One region of the Paraburkholderia sp. GAS206C genome, then DNA from elsewhere that is predicted to be linked to it. Evidence: predicted binding sites of a transcription regulator. Region 1 holds the regulator's gene; the other holds the start of a gene.
What was found. Region 1 encodes LexA, which represses DNA repair genes until DNA is damaged. Its sites were predicted from a motif close to ACTGTATNNNNATACAGT; they were not measured.

Region 1 (4,724 bases):
AGGCACGCGGCCGCTTCTTCCTGCTCACGCTCGAATTCTTCGAGCACCGGTTGCACGGTGCGCACCACGAATGGCAGACCGATGAAAGTCAATGCGACCAGCACACCCAAAGGCGTAAAGGCGACCTTGATCCCGAGCGGTTCGAGGAACTGGCCTATCCAGCCATTACCGGAGTAAACCGCCGCGAGCGAAATCCCGGCCACCGAGGTCGGCAGCGCAAACGGCAGATCGACGACGGCGTCAACCAGACGCTTGAACGGAAACGAATAGCGCACCAGCACCCACGCCACCAGAAAACCAAATACCGCATTGACGAGCGCGCCGCCGAGCGCCGCAAAAAAGGTCAACCGGTACGACGCCAGCACGCGCGGCGAAGCGACCGCGTGCACGAACTGCGTCCAGTCGAGCGAGGCGGTCTTGAGAAAGGTCGCCGCAAGCGGAATCAGCACCACGAGGCTCAGATACGCCACTGTGATGCCGAGCGTCAGGCCGAAGCCCGGTAAGGCGCTTGGCTTGCGGAAGGTCAACGTTGTCATGCTCGATGCTCTTTCAGGGTGAAAACCGGGTCGCGCGGCTGGCCCAGGCTAAATGGCCAAACGGCGCGCCCCTTGAGGCGCGCCGGACGACAGCCTGACTGCCTTACCTCGTTACGCCTCATTGCGGCGAGTAGATCGAATCGAACACGCCACCGTCTGCGAAGTGCGTTTTCTGCGCATTCGTCCAGCCGCCGAACGTGTCATCCACGGTGTACAGCTTCAGCTTCGGAAACTTCGCGGTCAGCGCGGCCGGCACCTTGTCCGAACGCGGACGGTAGAAGTTCTCCGCGGCAATCTCCTGCCCCTGCTCGCTGTAGAGGAAGTTGAGATACGCCTCAGCCAGCTTGCGTGTGCCATGCTTGTCCACCACCTTGTCGACTACCGACACCGGCGGTTCAGCCAGAATGCTCACCGACGGCACCACGATCTCGAACTTGTCCGGACCAAACTCCTTGAGCGACAGAAACGCTTCGTTTTCCCAGGCAATCAGCACATCGCCGATACCGCGCTGCACGAAGCTCGTCGTCGCCCCACGCGCGCCCGAATCGAGCACGCCCGCGTTCTTGTACAGCTTCGTGACGAATTCCTTGGCCTTCTGATCATTGCCGCCCGGTTGATGCTCGGCATACGCCCACGCCGCCAGATAGTTCCAGCGTGCGCCGCCCGAGGTTTTCGGGTTCGGCGTGACGATCGACACGCCCGGCTTCACCAGGTCGTCCCAATCCTTGATGTGTTTGGGGTTGCCCTTGCGCACCAGAAATACGATCGTCGAGGTGTACGGCGCGGCGTTGTCCGGCAGACGCTTCTGCCAGTTCTTGTCGACGATGCCCTTGCTGGCAAGCGCATCGATGTCATAAGCGAGCGCGAGCGTCACGACGTCCGCCTGCAGCCCGTCAAGAACCGAGCGCGCCTGCGCACCTGAGCCGCCATGCGACTGCTTGAAGGTGATCGTGTCGCCGGTCTGGGCTTTCCACTGTTTGCCGAACGCCTCGTTGATCTGCTGGTACAACTCGCGCGTTGGGTCGTACGACACATTCAGCAGCGTCGTGTCCGCCGCCTGCGTCTGTCCGGCCAGCCCAAGTGCCGCTGCGGCGCCAAGCGCCAGCACCGTGATGAGCTTCCTGGTCCTGCGTGCGAGCCCCGTGCCCTGATCGATCATCCAGCTTCTCCGCGTGGTGGTCAGGCGAGGCAACGTGCCCCTTCCTGTCTGTTGTGTTTGGTGTTTGAGGTCTTGCGCGCGTCTTGCCTGCGTCGACTCGAGGCCCAGTCTATCGAAGGGCTTTCATCATTAAAAATAATGTTTCTTCATTTTTTAATACTCAAAAGTGGTAATGACAGCCAGACGCGGCGTTGCGGCACGAAAACCGGTGTTAGGACGCCGTCTGACGGCGTTCCACTGACACCCAGGGTCGAGAACTTAAAGTAAAGCTTGAATTGCGCCGGATACTGTATAAAAATACAGTCACCTGTCTATCCATACAGTGACCCCATGACCAAACTCACCGCACGACAGCAAGAAGTTTTCGACCTGATCCGCCGGGCCATCGAACGCACCGGTTTTCCGCCCACCCGCGCGGAGATCGCCGCCGAGCTGGGCTTCAGCTCGGCTAACTCGGCGGAAGAGCACTTGCGCGCGCTTGCTCGCAAGGGAGTCATCGAGCTCGCCGCGGGCGCGTCGCGCGGCATCCGGCTACTGCTGGCCAGTCAGGACGACGGGCCGCATCAGTTCACGCTGCCGCACGCCAGCATCATGCAGTTGTCGCTGCCGCTGGTTGGCCGGGTGGCCGCGGGTAGCCCGATCCTTGCGCAGGAACACGTCTCGCAGCATTACGCCTGCGACCCGGCGCTCTTTTCCAGCAAGCCGGACTACCTGCTGAAGGTGCGCGGGTTGTCCATGCGGGACGCCGGCATTTTCGACGGCGACCTGCTCGCCGTACAGAAGAAAAGCGAAGCCAAAGACGGCCAGATCATCGTCGCGCGGTTGGGCGACGACGTGACGGTCAAGCGTCTCAAGCGCCGGCCGAATGGCATCGAGCTGATCGCCGAGAACCCCGATTACGAAAATATCTTTGTTCAGGCCGGCAGTGCGGAATTCGCACTGGAAGGCATCGCAGTGGGGCTGATCCGCCCCACTGAGTTCTGAACCTTGCCTGAACAACGACTGGAGAGAATCATGGAACGCCTTGCCCGCCTGCTGCCCTTCCGTCAGTTCGGTCGCCTGCGCCATTTGCGCAATCTCGTACCGTGCGCGCCGATCGAGGCGTCCAGTGTTACTGCTTCGCTGTTCGACGACCCGCAGCCGCATGCTTCGACCTTGCCGTCGGCGCTGCCGGCCTTCGCACGGGTGTCGCTAAATTCAGGGCTCAATACGGCGGAGCCAGCCCGGCGCGCGCCGGTGCGGGTGTACCACGGGCCGTCGCGTCTGATCATGGTCGGCACGGTGGACGCCGTGTGCCGCATGATCGACCGCTGCATCGCCGAAGAAACGGCCGGCGTGCAGAATGCGATGTTCGAGTAAGCATCCGGAAGAAAGCCCAGAGGTGGGTGAACCGGCCGTCAGGCAGTTCGCGCACCCGGTAAAGATCATTACGTGAGGTTGCGCGCGGTTGGCTCAGGGATAATCGTGCATCGGTCGTATGGGGATCGTTTTCCCGCGAATGCGGTCCACGTTTGATCACACCTCACGGAGAAGCTCGCCCGATGGCTGTTTCAACACCTGCAAAACGCGGCGTCGCGCGGCCGCTGATCGTCACAGTGCTTGTCATTGTGGTCGTGGCTGTACTCGGGTACGGCTATGCGTCGCCGTATCTCGCACTCGATCGCCTGAAACGCGCCGCCGATGAACGTGACGCGCAAACCGTCAGCGAATATGTCGACTATCCCGCGTTGCGCGAAAGCCTGAAGGATCAGATTGCGGGTCTGCTGACGAGAAAGATCCAGGCGCGTGCCAACGGCAATCCGCTCGCGGCCCTCGGCGCGATGATAGGCGTCGCACTCATTGGCCCGCTGGTCGATGCTTACGCAACCCCAGATGGCGTCGCCGCACTCCTGAACGGAATGCCGCCGCGCGGCGATCCGACCCAACGGCCACCGGTACCGCCCGATGCGCCGGCGAACGCGCCAGCCAATGCGCCTGCCGGCAGCGCAGACTCGACGCCGACGGCGCCCGCTCCCGCGACGGCTGGCTCACCGACAACCCCGCCGCAACCGCCGCAGACAACGGCCGCCTATCGTGGCATCAATGAATTCGTCGTCACGTATCAGCACGGTGTCGGCGATACGCGCTATGCCGCGATTCTGCGGCGCGAAGGATTGTTCTCATGGAAGCTGGCCGCGGTAGATCTGAACGGCTAGCGCTCGCCGTGCGGCGAAGCAATGCGCCTTCACCAGTCAGGCCGCCCGCTCCCGCGCAGCCTGACTGTACCCAAGGCACGACCCGACCCGCAAAGGCGCGCCTCTGCCACTCCGCTCTATCTCAGGCCGCAGTGGTAGCTGCAGCAGCCGGTGCAGCGGCCTGCTCCTGCTCTTGCGCCGACGAACACGCCACCAGAATGCTGCACGAGATGCGGTCGAGCAGCGGCGTATTGCCCGCGCCCATCCACCAGCGCGAGAGGCCGGTGCGGCAACGGTGACCGACCACCACGAGATCCACATGCAGCTCGTTGGCGAGATTGGCGATTTCGTCTATGGGATGGCCGAACGCAAAATGACCTTGTGCGGTGACGCCCCGCTCCGTGAGCCACTCCACACCTTCCTGCAGGATGTCGCGAGCGGTTTTCTCGAAGCTGCCGCAGGCCACATCGGTCAGGAGACCGGCGCTTTGCGCAATGCTCGAGCGCATGTCGACAACCGACAGCAGATGTGTTTCCGCCTTCAGGTCCAGCGCCAGGTCGGCGCCGCAGCGCAGCGCCTTGCGGCCTTCGCGCGAGCCGTCGTAGCACAGCAGGATTTTCTTGTAGCTCGCCATGATGTTCTCCCTACCGCGTCGATCGCGGTCTCTGTCATGAATCATGGTGCGCCGCAATTCAGCTTGCAAGGGTTGGAAAACGCTAACTGGGTACTAACAGCACGCTAACAACACATCCGTTGTCCCCAGCCACCTCGCGCATCATGCCGCAGCGCAGGAACCCGCACCCGAGCAGTGCACGAGTGCCGACATGAAGCCGTCGATGCCCTAAAATGGGCAGC
Region 2 (4,724 bases), on a different contig from region 1:
GGAAACCGGCGGCGGGCCCCAATGTAGGTCTCCTGCCGCAGGTAGGCGGTCGGCGTGATGCCCTTGGGCACGAGTTCGTCCGGGTACTCATAGCGCAGCTCGTCGAGTGAGAACGTGCAACGCGACAGGATGTTCGTCGTCTCTGCGAGCGCGTATTCCGGATACAGGTTCGCGAGACGCAGGCGGGGACGCAGGTGCTGCTCCGCGTTGGGAGAGAGGTCGTAGCCACATTCCTGCACCGGCCTGCCCACACGGATGGCGGTCATCGTGTCCTGTAACGGTTTGCGCGAGCGCACGTGCATCACCACCTGGCCGAGGGCGACGACCGGAATGCCACGGCAGTCGGCGATGTATTCGACCGCTCCCCGGTGAATATCGTCCATCGCGCGTTGATGCAGCACAAGGCCGCACCATGCGCGACCGGGAAATGTCTGTTCGAGCCACTCGAGCTGGACGTCGAGCACGTCCTCCTTCGCCGGGAAATGCGGTATCAGTATCGCGAGACAGTCCGGCACACCGCGAAGGTGGCTGCTCTCCGGGTCTGGACGCGACAGGTCATGAGGTGTGAGCCGGTACGTGCCTTTCGGTCCGCGCGTGCGGGCAAGCGTAATGAGTTCGGAAAGGTTTCCGTATCCCTCACGGTTCTGGGCGAGGAGGATGAGACCGAACGCCGGCGAGCCGTCGGCATTGACGAGCCGGAAGTACGAGCCGACGACGAAGGGAAGGTTCGCCTCCTTCGCCGCTACATGCGCCCGCACGATTCCCGCAAGCGAGCACTCGTCAGTTATCGCCAGACCCGAGTAGCCCAGTTGCGCTGCACGCTGGGCCAGCTCCTCCGCATGCGAAGCACCATGCAGGAATGAGAAATTGGAGAGGCAAAACAGCTCGGCATACGCCGGCAGAGCGGTGAAGGTTGCGTCCATGGCGTGTCATCCCGACAGGCCATGAAGGAACCCGCTCCATTTCTCTTCCCCCGGTACACCGCTGCCATCTGCCAGTTCACACGAGCGTATCGGTCGCGATATCGCGAGAGGCAACGTCGGCAAGTGAACGGCGAGGAAGGCGCGCATGTGAGGAAAACAGAACTGGACTGGGTTGAAGGGAAATCGATAGAGGCGCTGCGCTGGTCGGCCCTCGTCGTTTCACAATATCGACGCTCAGGCCGTCGGCTGATGGTCTCAATGTCAATCGCAGGAGCGCTGGCGACGAATCCTGCGCGGTGGCGAGCGGCCTGACCATCACGAAAAGCGTTTCAGACGACTGCGCGGCCAGGTGCAGTCGTCGGAGCGACGACGCTTTCGCGTACTCCGTCCAGAAAACCATCGCGGCGCAACTGCCTGCGCGGAGAATCTGCTCAACCGACCACAACGCGTCTCCCGTCTTCGCCGCATCCACGCGAAACACCCGCTCGACAGGAAGGCCGATGTGGCGCAGCCCCAGTCCGTTGAGGGCATGGGGTGGCTGCACAAATGCGACCGGACGGATACCGGCCTTGCAGAGCCCTGGCTGCAGCAACCGCAATTCACCCGTACCGGCTTGCTGGACCAGCAGGTCGACCAGCGCCCCTACGGGCCATCCGCCGCCAGGCAGCTCCGCCGACAGCGCGGGATACCCGGTTTCCAGAAACCGCCCACGCCCGCGCGCGAGCTGGGACGCTCGCCACAGGGACGGGTGAATCTCCTCAGCGGGAACGGTAGCGGTGGACATGGGGAGGTAAAAAAACCTGTATATTTATACAGCATCGTACACGCAATCTTGCGGCAGCGAACTGGCACTTTTAATCGAGGTCTGACTCATGGATGCACGCGTTCGGCAGGCCGGCCATCCGATGCCCGAGCTGGCCGCCTTCGTGGCAAAACTACGCTCAGCCTTCGGCGACGAGGCCATTGACGACGCGGTGAGGCGTGGGAAAAACGGTGAGCCTGTCTTTTTCGCATGCGAAAATGGCCACGCCGTTGGGACAGCAATGTCCGCGAGCGACAAAGCCTGGCAGGTCGATGACGCTGTTCGCGACCGACATTACTGTCATGGTTGCGACGGCGAATGCGTCGGTCTAGGCGTCCGGTGCAGTGACTGGTTAAAGCGAGGCAACAGGGAGAAGGAACGGTGAGATTTTCTGGATGTGTTTTGTTGCTGCTCGGCTTCACGTCCTCTGCATTTGCAACTCAGGAGTACAAGGAAATCTGGAATCCGCCGGAAGCAAGGGGCGCTTCGCTTGAGCACCCGGCGACCGCGCACAGGTCCGCGAAGCATTCAGGTGGCGTACGACACATCGCGAAGGCGCGGGCTCACCGGGCGCCGGCGCCAAAGCTCGCAATGAAGCCCGGCAGCGCGCCTCACTTCTCTGACATTCCGCGCCAGATAACGCCCGAGGGAAATGTGCTTCGGGTTGATTCCCGCAATACGGCTGCTGAGGTCACGCGCTGATGGAGCCAGAGAGGTACAACGGCTATAAGGTCTGGGGACATGCCATCCTGCAGCAGGAAGACATCCTGATGCAGGAACGCTATGCCGCAAGCGGGACCATCTTTCAGAATGGCAAGCTTGTTGAGGCATCCGGCGTGCTGGGTCATTTCGATACAGAGGGCGAGGCGCAGCAGGCCGGACTCGCCTGGGCGCGTGCATGGATAGACATTCACGGTTAGCATCGTGCTTTCCTCACACGGAACTTTTCCTCAGAAGTTGCGCAAATGCCCTCTGCTCAATCTGCCGCGTTCCAGCATGACCAGCCGCAAATTGCAAATGACCTCTACAGTCGAAAGCCGTTTGCAGAGCAGCTCGCTCGCTTATTGGTGCTACCGCCAAAGAGCCCCGGAGTGGTCATAGGTATCGAAGGGGCATGGGGCTCGGGCAAGACAACCGTGGTGCGCTATATCGTCGAGTCGCTTAAGTCATCGACTGACGACGTTCCAATCGTTGTCGAGTTCAACCCATGGATGCTCGCTGGAGCGGATGCTCTGGTCGAAGCCCTGCTGACCGAACTCGCCTCCGGCATTGGAATGGACGCAGGCAAAAAGCGTGCGAAAAAATCGTTGGAGGCGGCAGGAAAAATACTGGGATACGCTGGATTACTACGTCACCTGAAATATCTCAAGTATGTGCCCGGTGTAAGTCTCGTTGGAGTCGCTGCAGATACGGTTGGCAACGCGTTTCACGACGCCAGCAAACTGGCGACCAAGGCCGGTGAGGCGGTGGACAACGCCAAGAAGGTGGTTGAAGAAGCTGAAAAGCTCGTATCCATCAAAGCAGGACTAAGTGAGCGAAAGAAAGAGGTCATCAAAGCACTCGCCAAGCTTGACCGCAGCATTGTCGTCATCGTCGACGACCTTGACCGCTTGACACCCGATGAAATCAAGGCAGTGTTCCGAACAATCAAGGCTGTGGCGGACTTCCCACGCGTCTCCTATTTGCTCGCGTATGACCGAAACGTGGTTAGCGAAAGTCTTGGCGGTGGACCCGCTGCAGGGGGAAACGCCTACATCGAAAAAATTGTGCAGGTTGCGTACCCCATCTCACCGGCTTTTCCTTGGCAGTTGCAATCTCACATTTCCGGTGAGATTTCCAACCTGCTCGAGTCTATTCATCGCAAACTCGAACCCTTCGAATCCGAGGTTCTCGGGAAAGCAACGACGCTGACTTGCACCCTCTGCCGATATCCACGGGATATCGTGAGACTCATGAATCGTCTTATGCTCAGCTTGGCTAGCACAATCCACGAAGTCAACGCATCAGACGTCATCGTGGCCGAAGCGCTGTTTCAAAGGTTTCCAAAAATCCGCGATGCGGTGGTCCAGAACCCCGAGCAGTTTACGGGGTTCTTCTGGTCGGTGGCAGAAGAGGCCAGCTCTGCTGATTGGTCAATGTATTTTTCGGGCACGAAAGAAGAGAGGCGAACAGCGTGGCAGGCGCATTTGCCGGAAAACCAACCGGACAAAGCGGCGGCTGCAGCTGCACTCAAGTTCCTGTTCCCAATTACAAACGGCTCTGGCTCGAATTCCCCGCCCCGCAGCCACCTTCGGTTATCCGAGTTGTCACGGCTTATTCGATTCTTCACTTTGACCTCGGTTACCGGGGTCCAAGAAGTCGCGGATGTCCACAAAATGCTAGCGGAACCAAGCCAGCTTGGGAACATGCTGAATGACCTCGACTACGCAGGGGCTACCGAGATGGTCAATCATATGACCGCATATATCGACACTGCGAAATCCATCGATTGCACAGGGGTCGTTCGAGAGCTCATTCGGTCATGCACAAAAGAAGAATTTCACGCATCGTCTCCGCGCGAATATAGTCGGTCCGTTGCCGTACTGGCTGCGAACTGCATTCAACGGACCGGTGCTCAGACATCCTCTATCACTGTCGAATTTCTCGACGGAATTCCTCTTACCTACGGTTTGGACTTTCTGGTGACCATAGGCACGTGCCACGGGGAAATTCGACTACTTGACCAGTACAAGATTGCGAATGCCCCCATTTATATTGATAACGCGCAAATCGTGTCAACCTGCATCGACTCTTGGCGCAGGCGGGCGGAGACAGCAGTTGTGTCTGGCAGCGTAATTGGAAGGGACGACCTGTTCGCCATTCTCTATGGTCTGTCTCATATCGGCCGCAACGCCCGCAACATTGATGCAATCAATGCATTCCGAGCGTTATGTCTCCAGGTGGCAAGCGGGCTAAAGCACTTTTTAGATAGGGCACGCCCTCTTAAGGAGCTTCAGCCT

Region 2: the regulator LexA is predicted to act here: its motif matches at 1,723-1,740, upstream of imuA (translesion DNA synthesis-associated protein ImuA).

What each region holds. Positions count from the first base shown of each region.
Region 1 covers NZ_JBNDKR010000006.1:523,191-527,914, reverse strand. The annotation lists gene cysT (sulfate ABC transporter permease subunit CysT) at 1-536, opposite strand, end outside; gene P3T20_RS19600 (sulfate ABC transporter substrate-binding protein) at 655-1,695, opposite strand; gene lexA (transcriptional repressor LexA) at 2,026-2,679, shown strand; gene P3T20_RS19590 (hypothetical protein) at 2,710-3,054, shown strand; gene P3T20_RS19585 (DUF2939 domain-containing protein) at 3,237-3,890, shown strand; gene P3T20_RS19580 (universal stress protein) at 4,012-4,503, opposite strand; gene nodI (nodulation factor ABC transporter ATP-binding protein NodI) at 4,716-4,724, shown strand, end outside.
Region 2 covers NZ_JBNDKR010000007.1:51,161-55,884, reverse strand. The annotation lists gene P3T20_RS19950 (error-prone DNA polymerase) at 1-923, opposite strand, end outside; gene imuA (translesion DNA synthesis-associated protein ImuA) at 1,000-1,707, opposite strand; gene P3T20_RS19940 (hypothetical protein) at 2,427-2,645, shown strand; gene P3T20_RS19935 (KAP family P-loop NTPase fold protein) at 2,691-4,724, shown strand, end outside.